4 regions of the Streptomyces sp. AM 2-1-1 genome follow, and region 1 is predicted to be linked to each of the others. Evidence: riboswitches for the same ligand, from Rfam matches in the RefSeq annotation. Region 1 holds a riboswitch; each other region holds the start of a gene.

Region 1 (3,835 bases):
GGGGCAGACCGCGTACGACCGGTTCCTCGGCAAGTGCCGCGAGCTGGCCGCGCTAGGGGTGCGTCACAGCGTGGGCGTCGTGGGGTTCGAAGAGCATCTGGCCGAGGCGCGGCGGCTGCGCGCCGCCCTCCCCGACCAGGTCTACCTCTGGGTGAACGCGGCCGAAGGGCGTACCTACACCGACGCGGAGGCGGAGCACTGGACGGCGCTCGACCCGCTCTTCCCGTACAGCCGCCACCCGCACCGCTCCGCCGGCCTGCCCTGCCGGACGGGGCAGTCGGTGATCTCGGTGGACGGCGAGGGCACCGTGCGGCGGTGTCACTTCGTCAAGGCGGAGCTGGGCAACCTCTACGACGGCAGCTACCGCGAGGCGCTCGGTCCGAGGGCGTGCCCGCTGGCGGTCTGTGACTGCCACATCGGGTACGTGCACCTGGAGTCGCTGCCGTTGTACGACGTGTTCGCCGGGGGCGTCCTGGAGCGGATTCCGGCGGTGGCGGGCGGTGCGGCACCGCCGGGCCCGTCACGCCCCCGCCTTCCCCTGGTGTAGCGGACCCGCGGCGCCGCGCCGCTCAGAGCGGCAGCAGGTCCGGGCGCTTCGCGGCGACGGTGTCGCCGGAGGATTCGCCGCGCAGTCGGCGGCCGATCCACGGGACGAGGTGTTCGCGGGCCCACTGGATGTTGTCGCGCCGCACTTCGTAGGTGTTCCGCTCGGCCTGCGGGGGCCAGGGCTGGTCGGGATCGGCCGGGGTGTCCATGCCGAGGACCCGCGCGGCGCGCAGTGCCACCCGGGTGTGCCCCTCGGCGGAGAGGTGGAGCCGGTCGTCGTCCCAGGCGCGCCGGTCCTGGATCGAGCGGAGGGACCAGAGGTCCAGGACCGGGCAGTGGTAGCGGTCCGCGATGGCGCGCAGGTGGACGTTGTAGGTGGCGATCTTGCCGCGCATGTGGCGCAGCACCGGTACGCCGCGGGTGTCGAACCCGGTGGTGACCATGACGGTGCCGACCGCGTCGGTGAGTTCGGCGACCGCGCGCTCGAAGCGTTCGGCCAGGTCGTCCGGGTCGGTGCCGGGGCGGATGACGTCGTTGCCTCCGGCGCAGAAGGTCACCAGGTCCGGTGCGAGCTCCTTGGCGCGCGGTACCTGTTCCGCGACGATTCTGTCGAGGAGCCGGCCGCGTACCGCGAGATTGGCGTACCGGAAATTTCCGTGCGGGGAATCGGAGTGCGTCGCCCCGTCGAGGGCGGGGAGCTGGTCCGCCAGGAGGACCGCGAAGCGGTCCGCCCAGCCGACATAGGTCCCGTCGGGTCCGGGGTCTCCGACACCTTCGGTGAAACTGTCGCCGATCGCCGCGTACGACCCGATGATGTCTGTCTTCTGGATTCTCGAATCGATTGCCACGGCCACGTATCTTGCCCCTTCCCGTGTGACCTACGCGACCGAAAGAGGGGGTTGACGGTGGGTGAGATAGACCACCCGGTCAGGTTTTGGTAAAGCCGGAATAAGTGGAGGGGCAGCACGCTTGCGCGTACCGCCCCTCGAACCCTGACGGATCGTGACGACCGTCAATGGTTTCTGTCTCAGATGGAGACGCCGTGCGAACGCAGGTAGGCGATCGGGTCCACGTCCGAGCCGTAGCTCGGGGTGGTGCGGATCTCGAAGTGGAGGTGCGGGCCGGTGACGTTTCCGGTGGCACCCGAGAGACCGATCTGCTGGCCGCCGGTGACGGTCTGGCCGACCGAGACCATCAGCTGCGACTGGTGCGCGTACTGGGAGTACATGCCGTCGGCGTGCTTGATGATGACCTCGTTGCCGTAGGCGCCGTCGTAACCGGCGGAGACGACGGTGCCCGGGCCGACGGCACGGATGACGGTGCCGGTGGCGGCGCTGAAGTCGGAGCCGGTGTGGTAGCCGCTGGACCACATGGAGCCGGAGGCGTGGTACTGGGTGGTGACGGTCGCGTTGGCGATCGGGGTGACCCAGCCGGAGCTGTTGCTGTCGGCGGCCTTGGTGGCCGGCGCGGCGGACTCCGTCGTGGTCGCCGGGGCGGCCTTCGTCCCGGTCGTGGTCGCCGTCTTCGCCCCGGTCTCCGTCTCGGCCTTCGCGGCGGAGGCGGCCGGGGAGGAGGTGGACGCGTGGGCGCCGAGCGTCAGCTTCATGCCCGGCAGGATCAGGCTCGGGTTGTCGCCCACGACCTCGCGGTTGTCCTGGTAGAGCTTCTCCCAGCCGCCCTTGATCTTGTGTTGGGCGGCTATCTTCGCCAGGTAGTCGCCGGAGACGACCCGGTAGGTCGTGGCGGACTGCTGGGCGGCCGGCGCGGACTGGGCGGCGGCGGGGGCCGTCCGCTCGGCGGCGTGGGCACCCGTGGCGCCGAGGAGCGGCAGGGCGAGAACAGCGCCGCCGGCTCCTGCGGCGAGGACGCCGCGAGCGATCGGGCCGGACTTCTTACGACGGTGGTTACCCGGGATGGGCATGGGGAATTCCTCTCCGGCGCCTACGAGGTGAGCTGTCGGGTTCGGGCTGGAGATGCCCGGTCGCGCTGAACGCGACTTCACCCCGAGCCGTCCGGAACAACTCCGGTCGGCGGCTTACCTGGGTCCCCCGCTCCTGCCACGCATAGGTGAGTTCGAATTCCGGGCGGCGGCAGGATTAGGCGGTCCGTCCGGATTGAGGGTGAACGTAATCGAGCCGGGTCGGACGGAACAAGCCGTGGCAACCGGAACGGAATCCGTGCGCTGATATCGGCCCCGTTTTCCCGTCACCCTCCGTGGATTCGCGATCTTGAATTTCCGCGTGACGGCCGGACGTCCCCCCGGCCTCACGGCCACGCACCGTCACCGATATGATCCCGCTCACGAGATCACCCGCCATCTCCCTTATAAACGGGTGATGTTGGGTTAAACAACTACAATACGGACATGTCGCACGCGGCCCTGAAGGGGGTCACGCAGCCGTCCGGACCCACCGTCGGCACACCGGCTCCGGGAACGGATGTCGTAGGGTCGCGACGAGCCGACGTCGGCGAGCAGCGCCGGCGCGCTGGAGCACTCAGGAGCCGCTGTGACGCAGGTGCCGCAGTTCTCGCCGGCCGAACCCGAGCTGAGCGGGGTCCGCAACTTCCGGGACGTGGGCGGGCTGCCCACCACCGATGGGCGGCGCGTACGACACGGGAGGCTCTTCCGCAGCGGTCACCTCGCCGCCGCCACCGCCGAGGACGCCGTCTTCCTCGGCCGGCTCGGCCTGCACACGGTCTTCGACTTCCGCAACGCGGCCGATCAGAAGCTCGACGGCTTCGACGTGGAGCTGGCGGGCGTGCGCAACGTCCGCATCCCGCTCTCGGACCCGGCCGACGGGGCCGGATTCTGGCGTCTGGTGCGCGAGGGCGACATCGCGCAGCTGCGCTCGCTGCTCGCCGACGGCAAGGGGAAGGAGCGGATGCTCGCCTCGTACCGCTCGATCATCACCGACCGCACGACCGAGCACAGCCGCGTGCTGCACGCACTGGCGCGGGACAGCGTGCCGGCGCTCATGCACTGTGCCGCCGGCAAGGACCGGGCGGGCCTGACGATAGCGGTGACGCTGCTCGCGGTCGGGGTGGAGCGCGACGCGATCGCGGCGGACTACCTCAAGTCGAACGACGCCCACCGCCGGTACCGGCTGCGGCGCGGCGACAGCGCCGACCCGGTCGTCTCCACCGAGGTGATGAGCCTGCTCAACCCGCTCTTCGGGGCGCACATCGACTACCTCGACGCCGCCTTCGCCACCATCGAGGAGAACTGGGGCACCACCGATCGGTACTTCGCGGACGGGCTGGGGCTCTCCGGCGAGACCCGGGAGCGGCT
Region 2 (3,835 bases), 5.7 Mb from region 1:
GGTACGCGTGCACGGCATCGGGCCCCGCCCCGGCGGGGCCGGCGGCCGGGGGCGTGGGTCATCCCGACCCGCTCTCGCGGCCGATCGCCGTGATGAGTTCCCGGGAGCGCTCGGGCGACAGCGCCCGTTGCCGCATCATGCGGAAGGCGGAACCGTACGCCTCCAGGTCCTCCTTCCGCTCCAGATAGTGACTGCGCGTCAAGTGGTCGAGAACGACCACGTCCAGAGCGGAAGTTGTCGGAAAGGAGAAGATGATGAAGGGGCCGGTCTGCCCGACGTACCCGCCGAGGCTGAAGGGCACCACCTGCACCCGCACGTGCGGCACCTCCGTCATCGCCGCCAGGTGGGCGAGCTGGGCGCGCATCACACGCCGTCCTCCCACCTCGCGCCGCAGTACGGCCTCGTCGAGAACGGCCGTGAGCCGGAGCGGGGCCTCGCAGCGGAGGACCGACTGGCGGGCGAGCCGCACCTCGACCAGGGCGTCCAGCCGTGAACCCGATATGCCGTCCAGTGCCGACTCGGTGACCGAGCGGGCGTAGTCGGCGGTCTGGAGCAGCCCCGGCAGCACCGAGGTCTCCAGCGTCCTCGCGGTCTCGGCCTGCGCCTCCAGCGCGATGAAGTCGCGGTACTGCGGCGGAATGACGTCCCGGTAGGCGTGCCACCACCCCGCGTCCCGGTTCTCCGCCGAGCCCGCCAGAGCCGACAGCAGGGAACGCAGTTCGGGGTCGTCGACCGCGTACGCGTCCAGCAGTCGGCTCACGTCGGCCGGGGAGACTCCACTGGCCCCCGTCTCGATCCTGCTCACCTTCGACTGGTGCCAGCCGAGCAGCGACGCCGCCTGCCGGCTCGTGAATCCCGACGCGTGGCGCAGACTCCGCAGCTCCTCACCGAGTTTGCGTCGACGCACGACGGGGCCGTTGCCCATTCCGGTTTCCTTCCGCCGGGCGGCACGGCCGACCGTTCCGTGGGCCGACCGTCCCTCGGCCGACCTGGACGCAAGTGTGCCGAACGTTCGAGTCCCGGCGACGCCGAGTTCACCGCATCGAGCGATAGATATATGCATATCTCGGCAGATCGTCACAGCACGGGGTCTGGCGGTGGCACTCTGGCGCCAGGCACAATCCGGGCCGATAGGGGTCGGCCGGGCGGAAAGGGACGGCGTCGCCATGGCAGATCATCAGGAAGCACATGTCACCCTGCCGAGCGATCCCGCATCGGTGTCCGCGGCCCGCAGACACGTGGCCGGAGCTCTCACCGAGTGGGGGCTGCCCGACGACACCGACACCGCGGAGACGATGCGGCTGATCGTTTCGGAACTGGCCACCAACGCGATCCTGCACACCTTCGGCCAGTCGCCCACCTTCACGGTCCGGCTCGTGCTCGACCGCGACGAAGTGCTGCGGCTCGGGGTGACCGACAGCCACCCCCGGTGGCCCAGGCGGCTGCCCGCCGCCGTGCAGCAGGACAACGGGCGCGGCCTCGCGATCATCCGGTCCCTGGTCAAGGAGTCCGGCGGACGGTTCGGCGTCACGGCGACCGAGGACGGCGGCAAGACCGTGTGGGTCGTGCTGCCCTGTGCCGCGGCGGTGGTGAGCTAGAGCGACCTCGTGCACCGCATCCGAGGCCGCGCACCGGTCCACCGGGAACCGCGGCGCTCCGCGCGTCGGCGCGGTCGGCTCCGGACGGGCCGACCGCGCACCCCGGTGCGCGGCGTCCTGTCGGGAGCCGACCGCCACGCACCCGTGCACCGGGTCCGGGTGCTCAGCGCACCCGCCCGTACCAGACCCTCTTCGTCCAGATCCGTTCCAGTCGCACCACGGCGCCGGTCTTCGGGGAGTGCCAGATCTTCCCGCTGCCGGCGTAGATGCCCACGTGGTAGACGCTGCGGCCGCTGTGGAAGAAGACCAGGTCTCCCTTCCTGCGCTGCGAGGAGGTGATGTGACGCGTCTTGTTGTACTGCTGCTGCGCCGTACGGGGAAGCTTCTTGCCGACCCGCTTGAACGAGTAGAGCGTCAGCCCGGAGCAGTCGAACCTGCGGGGGCCGGTGGCGCCCCACTGGTAGGGAGCGCCCTTCTTCGAGGCGGCCACACGGAGGGCCTTCGTGGCACGGGCGGCGGTGGCGGCGTCGGCGTCGTTCACCAGGCCGGGGGCCAGCATGGTCGAACTGAGAGCGAGAGTCAGGGCCGAGGCCGTACCGGCCCGGGCGAGCAGAGACGGGACATGAACCTGCGCAGTCATGCGCAACCCTTCGTCAGCCGCCTGTGAAAGATGACCTGTCGGGTTCGGGCTGGCGAAGTCGCCCGGCCGCGCGGTGCGGCTTCACCCCGAGGGACGGCCGGTAACCCGGTCGGCCCGTTGTGCTCGGGTCCTCCACTCCTGCCGATCCACTCCTGTCGACCCGTCATCCGCTCGGCGGCAGGACTCGGCGTCCGCGCGGACCGCCCCGTCAGGATGGCGGGGGCTTGTCGTCCCACGGATCTTGACCCAGGCCGTGCGGGATTTTCGAGGGGGCAGAGGCCGCCGGAGAGACCTGCCGCGGTTGCGCCGGGAGAGTAGGGGGAGCGCTCCGGACAGCCGGGAGCGCTTGTCGGGGCCGGGTCCGCACCCCCTGTGGCCTGCGGATTGCCGCCCATGGGGAGAACCGCGGGGAGCGCAACTCGGAGCGGCGTCGCCAGGCTCGATCACCTGGACCGAACGGGTGAAATATCCGATATTCCTCACGGGCGTGTCGGCAGTTCCCCCACGCGGCGCCGCGCCCCGCTCCCTACCGGCCAACTCCTGGACACGCACGGTACGGTGACGCGGCCCGGGCGCCGCTCCCCGTCCAGGGCCCGCAGCGCCCGCGCCGGCGTCGTCGCGTGGATCCGCGTCCCGCCGCGCTCGTGCACCGGCGTCAGGGCGTCACGCAGCGCCGCCGCCTGTGCCACCAGGGCCGCCGCCTGTGCCACCAGGGCCGCCGCCTGCGCCTCCAGGGCCCCGGCCGCCCCCAGGCGACCGCAGGCTTCGCCCCCCAGGCGGGCGGGGGACCGTCCGGCGCGGCCGGAGAGCGACGCGCACCACCCTCCGTCGCGCCGTATACGAGGCGGGTGCGCGGGGACGGCCCGGCCGTGTCCGTCCGCGGGACGGCGGGACGGCTCACCTCCCCGACGCCGCCGCGGTCCGGTTCGCCGTCGTGTCGCCGCGGAACCGTCCCAGTTAACGCCACGGAAAAACTTCCGCCCTAACGTGCCATGCCTGGACGGTGGTTCGCCCCTCGGATGTCCACGGACCGTCGACATCCGGCAGGGTCCGCCGCGACCAGAGCCGGTACCGGGCGCGAGACGACGAGGTGAAGCGTGCAACTGTCCCCGCACGAGCAGGAGCGACTGCTCATCCATGTGGCCGCCGACGTCGCCGAGAGGCGCCGGGCGCGCGGGCTGCGGCTCAACCATCCGGAGGCGGTCGCGCTGATCACCTCGCACCTCCTGGAGGGCGCACGCGACGGCCGGAGCGTCGCCGAACTCATGGCGTCCGGACGCGCGGTGCTCACCCGCCGCGACGTCATGGACGGCATCCCGGAGATGATCCACGACGTCCAGGTGGAGGCCACCTTCCCGGACGGCACCAAGCTCGTCACCGTCCACGATCCGATCGTCTGAGGGGTGCCACCGGTGATTCCCGGAGAGATCCTGTACGCGGAGGGGCCCGTGCCGATCAACGAGGGCCGTCCCGTCACCCGTCTCACCGTCCTCAACGCGGCCGACCGGCCCGTCCAGGTCGGCTCCCACTACCACTTCGCCGAGGCCAACCCCGGCCTCGACTTCGACCGCGAGGCCGCCCGCGGCCTGCGGCTGAA
Region 3 (3,835 bases), 950 kb from region 1:
ACTGGTCGGGCAACGCGGGCACCCCCCGCCCGGTGGCCCCGATCACCGCCGACGACACCGGCCGCGTGGTCATCGTGAACCGTCCGGGCGCCGTGCAGACGCAGCTGCTCATCGGCCGCATCGGCGCCGACCGGCACGACAGCGTCTGGCCGGCGCAGGTCCTCGGCACGTACTGCCTGGGCGGCACGCTCACCTCCCGGCTCGACAAGGTGCTGCGCGAGGAGAAGGGCTACACCTACGGCGTGCGCGCCTTCGCCCAGGTGCTCCGCTCCACCGCCGGTGGTCCGGACTCCGGCCCGGCCGGTGCGGCGATGCTGGCCATCAGCGGCTCGGTGGACACCGAGTCCACCGGCCCCGCCCTCGACGACCTCTGGAAGGTCCTGCGGACCCTCGCGGCGGACGGGTTGACCGACGCCGAGCGCGAGACGGCCGTGCAAAACCTCGTGGGGGTCGCCCCGCTCAAGTTCGAGACGGCGGCCTCCGTCGCGGCGACCCTGGCCGACCAAGTCGAGCAGCAGCTGCCCGACGACTTCCAGGCCCACCTGTACGCGCGACTCGCCGAGACCGGCACGGTCGAGGCGACCGCCGCCGTGGTCAGCGCGTTCCCGGTCGACCGACTGGTGACGGTCCTGGTGGGCGACGCGGCGCAGATCGCCGAGCCGGTCCGCGCGCTGAACATCGGCGACGTGACGGTCGTCAACGGCTGACCGGTCGTCAACGGCGGTCCGGGCAGCTCCCGGACGTACGGCGCGGCCCCGGCGGGAGCGATCTCGCCGGGGCCGCGCCGTATGTCCGCTTTGATGGGAAGATCCACGTCTGCCCTGTGGGATGTATGACAAAACCCCTTGTCCGTTTGGTGATCGAAAGCGCCTCGGCCTAGCGTCGATCCGGCTGTCCGTCGACCGTGCACCGCAATCGTGGTGCCGGACAGTCATCGCCGAGTCCCCGTCCGGCGCGAGCCTGGGGAGCCGGGGACCCGTGATGTCCCTGGGGTGAATCGGGTGCACCGCGTCTCGTGAGAGGTGCGAGCGCCCGTAGGAGACCTTCCTGCTCCGAACCCGTCAGCTAACCCGGTAGGCGAGAAGGAAGGAAAGGATCCGCTCCTCCATGGCGTTCACCCGTGCCACCGGGACGCATCGCGCCCCGGGCCGTCTGACGCGTACCACCGCCCGGTTCGCCGGCGTCGCGGCGCTCGCCGCCGCCGGCGTCGTCGGTTCGACGGCCGCTCCCGCCCTCGCAGCCGACACCGCCGCTTCCTCCGCGGACACCGCGACCTCCTCGGCCGAGACGACCGGACTCGTCCGGGCCGTGTCGCTCGGTGACTCCGTCGCCGCCCGGATCGCCGACCAGGCGGCCGCCCAGCAGCGTCACGCCGACGCCGTGGAAGCCCGTGCGCGGGCGAGGGCCGAAGCCGCCGCACGGGTCAGGGCGGCCCACGAGGAGAAGGCGCGAGCCGCCCGGGCCGCCGAGCGCACCCGCCTGAACTCCTTCCACCTGCCCGTCGCGGGCTCGTACGTCAGCACCGGCTACCAGTCGAGCGGTTCCCTCTGGTCCTCCGGCAGCCACTCGGGCATCGACTTCCACGCCGCCGTCGGCACCCCCGTCCTCGCCGTCGGGGCCGGTACGGTCGTCGAGGCCGGCTGGGGCGGTTCGTACGGCAACAACATCGTGCTGCGGATGGCGGACGGTACGTACACCCAGTACGGCCACCTCTCCTCCCTCGGCGTCTTCGCCGGGCAGCGCGTCTCCTCCGGGGAACGGATCGGCCTCGCCGGCGCCACCGGCAACGCCACCGGCCCCCATCTGCACTTCGAGGCCCGGACCGGGCCGGAGTACGGCTCCGACATGGACCCGGTGGCGTACCTGCGGGCGCGCGGCCTCACCGTGTGACGAGCGTCCCGCCAGGAACGACGGGACGGCCCCGGCCGGACACCGCCCAGCGGTGTCGTCGGCCGCGCCACCCGACGCGGCGGGCCGAACCTGCCGAAGCCCCGGCCCCGTGCCGGGGCTTCGGCATACCGCCCGAAACCCCACCGGCCACCGACTCCTTCGGCAAAAGATATGTGTGAATTCCGGTACGCCATCGGAAATTCACGCAGATTGCAATAGAGTCACGGTGCAGGCTTCGATCGGCCGCGATTCGCGGGGATCAATGCGGAGGTTCGGACATGCGTATTCCCGCGCACTCGGTATGCACGGCAATCCGTGACGACATCGTCTCGGGTGTCTACGAACGCGGCAGCCGCCTCACCGAGGAGCTCCTGGCCCGGCGCTACGGCGTGTCCCGGGTGCCGGTGCGTGAGGCGTTGCGAACCCTGGAGTCCGAGGGCTTCGTGGTGACCCGCAGACACGCCGGGGCATGCGTCGCCGAGCCGACGGAGCAGGAGGCCGCGGACCTCCTGGAGGTGAAGCTGCTGCTGGAGCCGCTGGGCGCGGCCCGGGCCGCGCAGCGGCGCACCGAGGCGCACCTCAAGGTCCTGCGCGGGCTGGTCAAACTGGGACAGGAGCGGGCACGCCGGGGCGAGGGGGAGGACCTGCGCTCCCTCGGCGGCTGGTTCCACGAGACGCTCGCGCAGGCATCCGGCAGTCCCGGTCTCATCGCGCTGCTGACCCAGCTCCGGCACAAGATCGCGTGGATGTACGCGGTCGACCAGCCGGTCCGCCCGGTCGAGTCCTGGGCCGAGCACGGCGCTCTCGTGGACGCGGTGGCGCGGGGCGACGCGGAGCGGGCCCGCGGTCTGGCCGCGCAGCACGCGGAACGCTCGCTGGCCGCCCACCGGTTGCGGCGTCCGGCGCGTGCGGTGAAGCAGACCCGGGTGAGTACTTCGCAACATCCCGTAAACACCTCGGGTGTCCGGCATTAACAAAGCCGCCGTATACAAAGAGGAGAGCGAATTCCCGGGGAGTTTCTCCCGCCGCCCGAATTCCTCCGCCCGCGGCTGCCCGGTGAAATGACGGAGCCGCTCCGTCCCTGAGGAGCGGCGCGGCCCGGTCGTGCGCGGAATTCGGGCGCACTGCCCGACGGCTATGGGAAGTCAGACCGTTTCCGGGAGTTCGTCGAGCCCTTCGGAGACCAGCTTCGCCAGACGGTCCAGTGCGGCGTCCGCACCGTCCGCCTCGGAGGCGAGGACGATCTCCTCGCCGCCCTGTGCGCCCAGCCCGAGGACCGCGAGCATGGACGCGGCGTTGACCGGACTGCCGTCGGCCTTGGCGATGGTCACCGGGACTCCGGAGGCCGTGGTGGCGCGGACGAAGATGGAAGCGGGGCGGGCGTGCAGGCCTTCGGCCCATCCGACGTTGACACGGCGCTCAACCATGGTTCTGCCCTTCGTGAATCTGCGATGTCCTGACCGGTGATCGATTTGTCTAGACCATTGTGTCACGGGGTGCGGACCGGCCCACCTCCCGCCGACGGACGCCGGCCGGTGGGTTTCCCAGCCTGCCCCCGCACCGAATCCGCCGCTACCCGTGTCCAGCCGGGCAGGGGTGGCGCACGACACGGGTCATGGCGGATCCGCTCCGTCCGTACTCTCCGATCCCCGTCCCCGATCTCCGTTCCCGCCCGGCGCGCACCCGCCCCACCGCGCGGGCCCGCCGTACGCTTTCCGCATGCACCCCACGCCGGAACAGAGTCCGCATCACGCGTACCCCGACCACTGGGAAGCAGACGTGGTGCTGCGGGACGGCGGCACCGCGCGGATCAGGCCCATCACCCCGGACGACGCCGGACGGCTGGTCAGCTTCTTCGAACAGGTCTCCGACGAGTCGAAGTACTACCGCTTCTTCGCCCCGTACCCCCGGCTCTCCGACCGCGACGTGCACCGCTTCACCCACC
Region 4 (3,835 bases), 3.1 Mb from region 1:
TCGGAGAAGTCGAGCGAGGCCCGCAGACGGGCGGGGCTGATGTTGGAGGCACCGATCTCGCGGACCTTGCCCTCCTTCACCAACTGGTCGAGGGCGGTGATGATCTCCTCCACCGGCACGCTCTCGTCGTCGAAGTGCGTGTAGTAGAGGTCGATGTGGTCGGTACCGAGCCGCCGCAGGGACTCCTCCACGGCGCCCTTGACGGTGGCGGGGGCGAGACCCCGGTACTCGGGGTGGGCACCGACCTTCGTGGCGACGACGACGTCCGCGCGGTTGCCGCGGGCCCTGAGCCACTTTCCGATGAGGGTCTCCGACTCGCCGCCCTGGTTGCCGGGGGCCCAGGACGAGTAGGCGTCGGCCGTGTCGACGAAGTTGCCGCCGGCCGCCGCGTAGGCGTCGAGGACCGCGAAGGACTGGGCCTCGTCGGCGGTCCAGCCGAAGACGTTGCCGCCGAGGGCGAGCGGGAAGACCCGGAGACCTGACGTGCCGAGCGTGCGGAGAGAAGAAGTCATAGGGGGTGCAACCCCGTGGACGGGAGCCCCTATTCCGGTTCCCGGTCGTGCGTACGGGTGACGTCCGGGCGGTCCGCGCGGGCGCGGGCCCCGGCGGCGACCGGCGGGGGAAGACCGGCAGCCCTGACGCCGGGGGGAGCGTCGGGGCTGCCGGGGTCCGGGTGGACCGCGGAGTGCGGCGGTCGGCCGGGCCTGCGGCCGGGGGCCCGGGGCCGGCGCCCCCGCGGACGGGTGCGGGCGCCCCGACGGCGCCCGCCCCGGGGTGTCAGATCGTGAGGCCCTTGCCGGTCAGCCAGGCCATCGGGTCGATGCTGGTGCCGTCGGGGGTGTGGACTTCGAGGTGGAGGTGCGGCCCGGTGACGTTGCCGGTGGCTCCGACACGGCCGATGGTGTCGCCCGTGGAGACCTGCTGGCCGACGACGACGTCCATGGAGGACTGGTGGCAGTACCAGATCTCCGTACCGTCGGCGAGCTCCAGGACCGTGCGGTACCCGTACGAACCCGACCAGCCCGCCGACTTGACGGTGCCGCCGTGCACGGCCTTGACCGGGGTGCCGGTCGGGGCGGCGAAGTCGAGGCCGGTGTGCTGCCCGGAGGCCCACATCGTGCCGGCCTGCCCGAAGGTGGAGGTGATCGTGTACGAGGAGGTGGGGACCGCGTAACTGGCGGCGAGCTTGGCGAGTCTCTCCGCTTCGGCTTTCTGTGCTGCGGCCTCCTCGGCCGCCTTCTTCTCCGCCGCGGCCTTGGCCGTGGCGTCGTCCCGCTGCTTCTTCGCCTCGGCCTCGGCCTTGGCGGCGGCCGCCGCCTCCTCGGCCGCCTTCGCGTCCGCGTCGGCGGCTGACTGCTGCTGCTCGGCCTGCTGGAGGATGCGGGCGCGCAGTGCCTCGCCCGCGTCGGTGGCCCCCTGCTGGGTCTCCTCGGCGGTGAGCCCGGCCGTGGTGAACGGCGCGGCCGCCGCCACGGGTACGGGGGCGGCGTGGGCGTCGGAGCCGCCGGACCCGACCGCGGTGATCAGAGCGCCCAGCCCGGGAAGGGACTTGGCGTCCGGAAGATTGTCCGTGAGCGAATCGGGAAGAGAGAGGGAGACCGGCGGTTTGCTCTGCGCGGTGGCCATGCCTCCCGCGCCGACGGCCGCGAGGACACCGACGCCGAGGACGGTGGAGCTACGCGCGAGACCCCGCTGCTTGGCCACCCGGTGTCGGCCGCGCACGGGCCGGAGGGAGTCCTCGGTGGGGTTCCATTCCCCCTCCCACGCCGCGCCGGCGTCCCCGGGGGCACCGGAGCCGTCGCGGGGAATGAAGGGTGACGGGGCCTCGGGGGCAGGCTGATTGGACGCCACGTGGGCGCACTCCTTTCCTTCCTTCTCGCCTACCGGGTTAGCTGACGGGTTCGGAGCAGGAAGGTCTCCTACGGGCGCCTGACGTCTCTCACGAGACACAGGTGTCCGATTCACCCCAAGTAGTGGTTCCCCGGTTCCCTTGCGGAATTCGGCGCTCGCGCACGGCGCCGTCTGGGACGACGGCTGGGACGACCGCGCTGCGTTATCGAACGTTAATAGACACACGGCTTCGATTCCAAGCCGTTCCCCTTGATCATCCCCACTGAGGGACGGCATTTACCTGGGCATATCAGCCCCCATCGGGGCGACTTGCGACCCAGTCCCGCAACCCGGATTTTCTGACGGTGCGTCATATGTTATCGAGCGGCACCACCCCGCTACGGTCCGTCGCCCCGTCCCTGATCCTCCCGAGGTGCACGGAACCACCCCGGGCCGGGCCCCTTGTCCCCACCGGTGTCCACGCCCACGTCACGGCGTCAGCCGTTGCCCCGGCCCACGATCGGCACGGTGGTCCTGCGCTCCGGCTGGTCCTCCGCCGGCCGGGCGACCGCGAGCAGCGCGAGGTCGTCCGTCGAGCGGCCACCGGTGTGCAGCCGGACGTCGTCGGTGAGCGCCGAGAGCAGTTCCTCGGGCCCGGGGAAGATCCGGCCGCGCAGCCGCTCCGCCGGGTCGTAGAACACGCCCGCCCTGTCCCGCGCTTCGGAGAGCCCGTCCGTGTAGGCCAGCAGTGTCGCGCCCGGGGGGAGGTCCCACTCGTCCGCCTGGTCCGGCCAGACCCCCAGCGCCATGCCGAGCGGCAGCGCGGGCGTACGGGGCCGCAGCACGTCCAGCGCGCCCGCCGGGTGCAGCAGCAGGGGTTCGGGGTGGCCCCGGTTGACGATCCGTACGGTCGCGGAGCCGGGCGGGATCTCGGCGAGCACCGCGGTGACGAAACCCTCCACCGGGTCCAGCCCTCCGCGCCGCGCCGCGTCCCGGGCGAGCGCGCGCTCCAGCCGCTGCGCCACCCCCTCCAGTGACCGTTCCTGCTCGGCGGCCTCCCGGAACGCCCCGATGATCACCGCCACCGCCTCGACCGCGTCGAGTCCCTTGCCGCGCACGTCGCCCAGGACGAGCCGCACGCCGTACGGGGTGTCGGCGACGGCGAAGAGGTCTCCGCCGACGTACTCGTCCGCCTGCGCCGCCTCGTACCGTGCGGCGACGTGCAGGCCGCCGATCCGGTCGGCCGGCACGGGCAGCACCGCGCGCATGGCGGTCTCCGCGATGATCCGGGCGGAGGCGAGTTGTTCGTTGCCGCGCCGTACGACCCCGTTGATGACGAGCGCCAGCACCGCCGCGGTGAGCACGGTGAGCGTCTCGATGATCGGCACGATGTCGCCGAGGGTGCCCACGTACACCCGCATCGCGATGACGGCGGCGAGCGAGACCACCCCGACCCGGACGGTGCCGGCCCGGGAGGCGAACGGCGCGGCGATCAGCGGAGCGGCGACGAAGAGCGGCACCGCGGTGAACCGGGGCGGTGAGGCGATGTCGAAGACGAGCCCGCCCACGACGAGCAGGGCAGGCAGAACCCGCACGAACCGCCGCGCACTCACATCCCCGGCGGCTCCGCCACGTTCGTACTGCCGTTTCCCCACCTGTGCGCTTCTCCTGCCCTGTCCCGCCACGGCAGCGGAACCTACCGCGCCCCGCCCGGACCGCCCCGAGCCGCGCCGAGCGGCGACTCACCGTCGTCCATTGGGGGGAGCGTGTGGCTCACCGCCGAGCGCCCCACCGCCGGAGTACGCCCACCCACTCGGCCGGACGGGTGCTCTCCGCGCCGCGTGCGCCGGCGCACCGCGTACGGAAGCACCGGAGCGTTCACCCCGATCCTCACCCCCGGCTCGCCCACGCGTTCGCCGACACGGCGTCGACCGTCCGGGCGTGCGAATAATTTCCCGGAGGGACCGGTTCATGCCTGGCGCGGCAGATCGTTACGCCGTCCCGT

The links. Region 1 has a riboswitch for cyclic di-AMP ahead of PZB77_RS02945 (LysM peptidoglycan-binding domain-containing M23 family metallopeptidase). Riboswitches for the same ligand answer to the same signal wherever they lie in the genome.
Region 2: linked by a shared signal. The riboswitch ahead of PZB77_RS28055 (C40 family peptidase) and the one ahead of PZB77_RS02945 (LysM peptidoglycan-binding domain-containing M23 family metallopeptidase) in region 1 are both predicted to bind cyclic di-AMP.
Region 3: linked by a shared signal. The riboswitch ahead of PZB77_RS06975 (M23 family metallopeptidase) and the one ahead of PZB77_RS02945 (LysM peptidoglycan-binding domain-containing M23 family metallopeptidase) in region 1 are both predicted to bind cyclic di-AMP.
Region 4: linked by a shared signal. The riboswitch ahead of PZB77_RS16695 (M23 family metallopeptidase) and the one ahead of PZB77_RS02945 (LysM peptidoglycan-binding domain-containing M23 family metallopeptidase) in region 1 are both predicted to bind cyclic di-AMP.

The regions. Positions count from the first base shown of each region.
Region 1 covers NZ_CP119147.1:701,162-704,996, forward strand. The annotation lists gene PZB77_RS02935 (STM4011 family radical SAM protein) at 1-547, shown strand, start outside; gene PZB77_RS02940 (SGNH/GDSL hydrolase family protein) at 570-1,394, opposite strand; gene PZB77_RS02945 (LysM peptidoglycan-binding domain-containing M23 family metallopeptidase) at 1,574-2,467, opposite strand; cyclic di-AMP (ydaO/yuaA leader) riboswitch at 2,472-2,626, opposite strand; gene PZB77_RS02950 (tyrosine-protein phosphatase) at 3,054-3,835, shown strand, end outside.
Region 2 covers NZ_CP119147.1:6,432,460-6,436,294, forward strand. The annotation lists gene PZB77_RS28045 (helix-turn-helix transcriptional regulator) at 59-925, opposite strand; gene PZB77_RS28050 (ATP-binding protein) at 1,167-1,598, shown strand; gene PZB77_RS28055 (C40 family peptidase) at 1,762-2,238, opposite strand; cyclic di-AMP (ydaO/yuaA leader) riboswitch at 2,242-2,438, opposite strand; partial or broken gene PZB77_RS28060 (hypothetical protein) at 2,718-2,945, opposite strand; gene PZB77_RS28065 (urease subunit gamma) at 3,336-3,638, shown strand; gene PZB77_RS28070 (urease subunit beta) at 3,651-3,835, shown strand, end outside.
Region 3 covers NZ_CP119147.1:1,653,438-1,657,272, reverse strand. The annotation lists gene PZB77_RS06980 (pitrilysin family protein) at 1-707, shown strand, start outside; cyclic di-AMP (ydaO/yuaA leader) riboswitch at 926-1,095, shown strand; gene PZB77_RS06975 (M23 family metallopeptidase) at 1,108-1,890, shown strand; gene PZB77_RS06970 (GntR family transcriptional regulator) at 2,169-2,864, shown strand; gene PZB77_RS06965 (HPr family phosphocarrier protein) at 3,036-3,317, opposite strand; gene PZB77_RS06960 (bifunctional GNAT family N-acetyltransferase/acetate--CoA ligase family protein) at 3,610-3,835, shown strand, end outside.
Region 4 covers NZ_CP119147.1:3,834,890-3,838,724, reverse strand. The annotation lists gene PZB77_RS16700 (aldo/keto reductase) at 1-512, opposite strand, end outside; gene PZB77_RS16695 (M23 family metallopeptidase) at 778-1,851, opposite strand; cyclic di-AMP (ydaO/yuaA leader) riboswitch at 1,863-2,015, opposite strand; gene PZB77_RS16690 (PP2C family protein-serine/threonine phosphatase) at 2,328-3,485, opposite strand.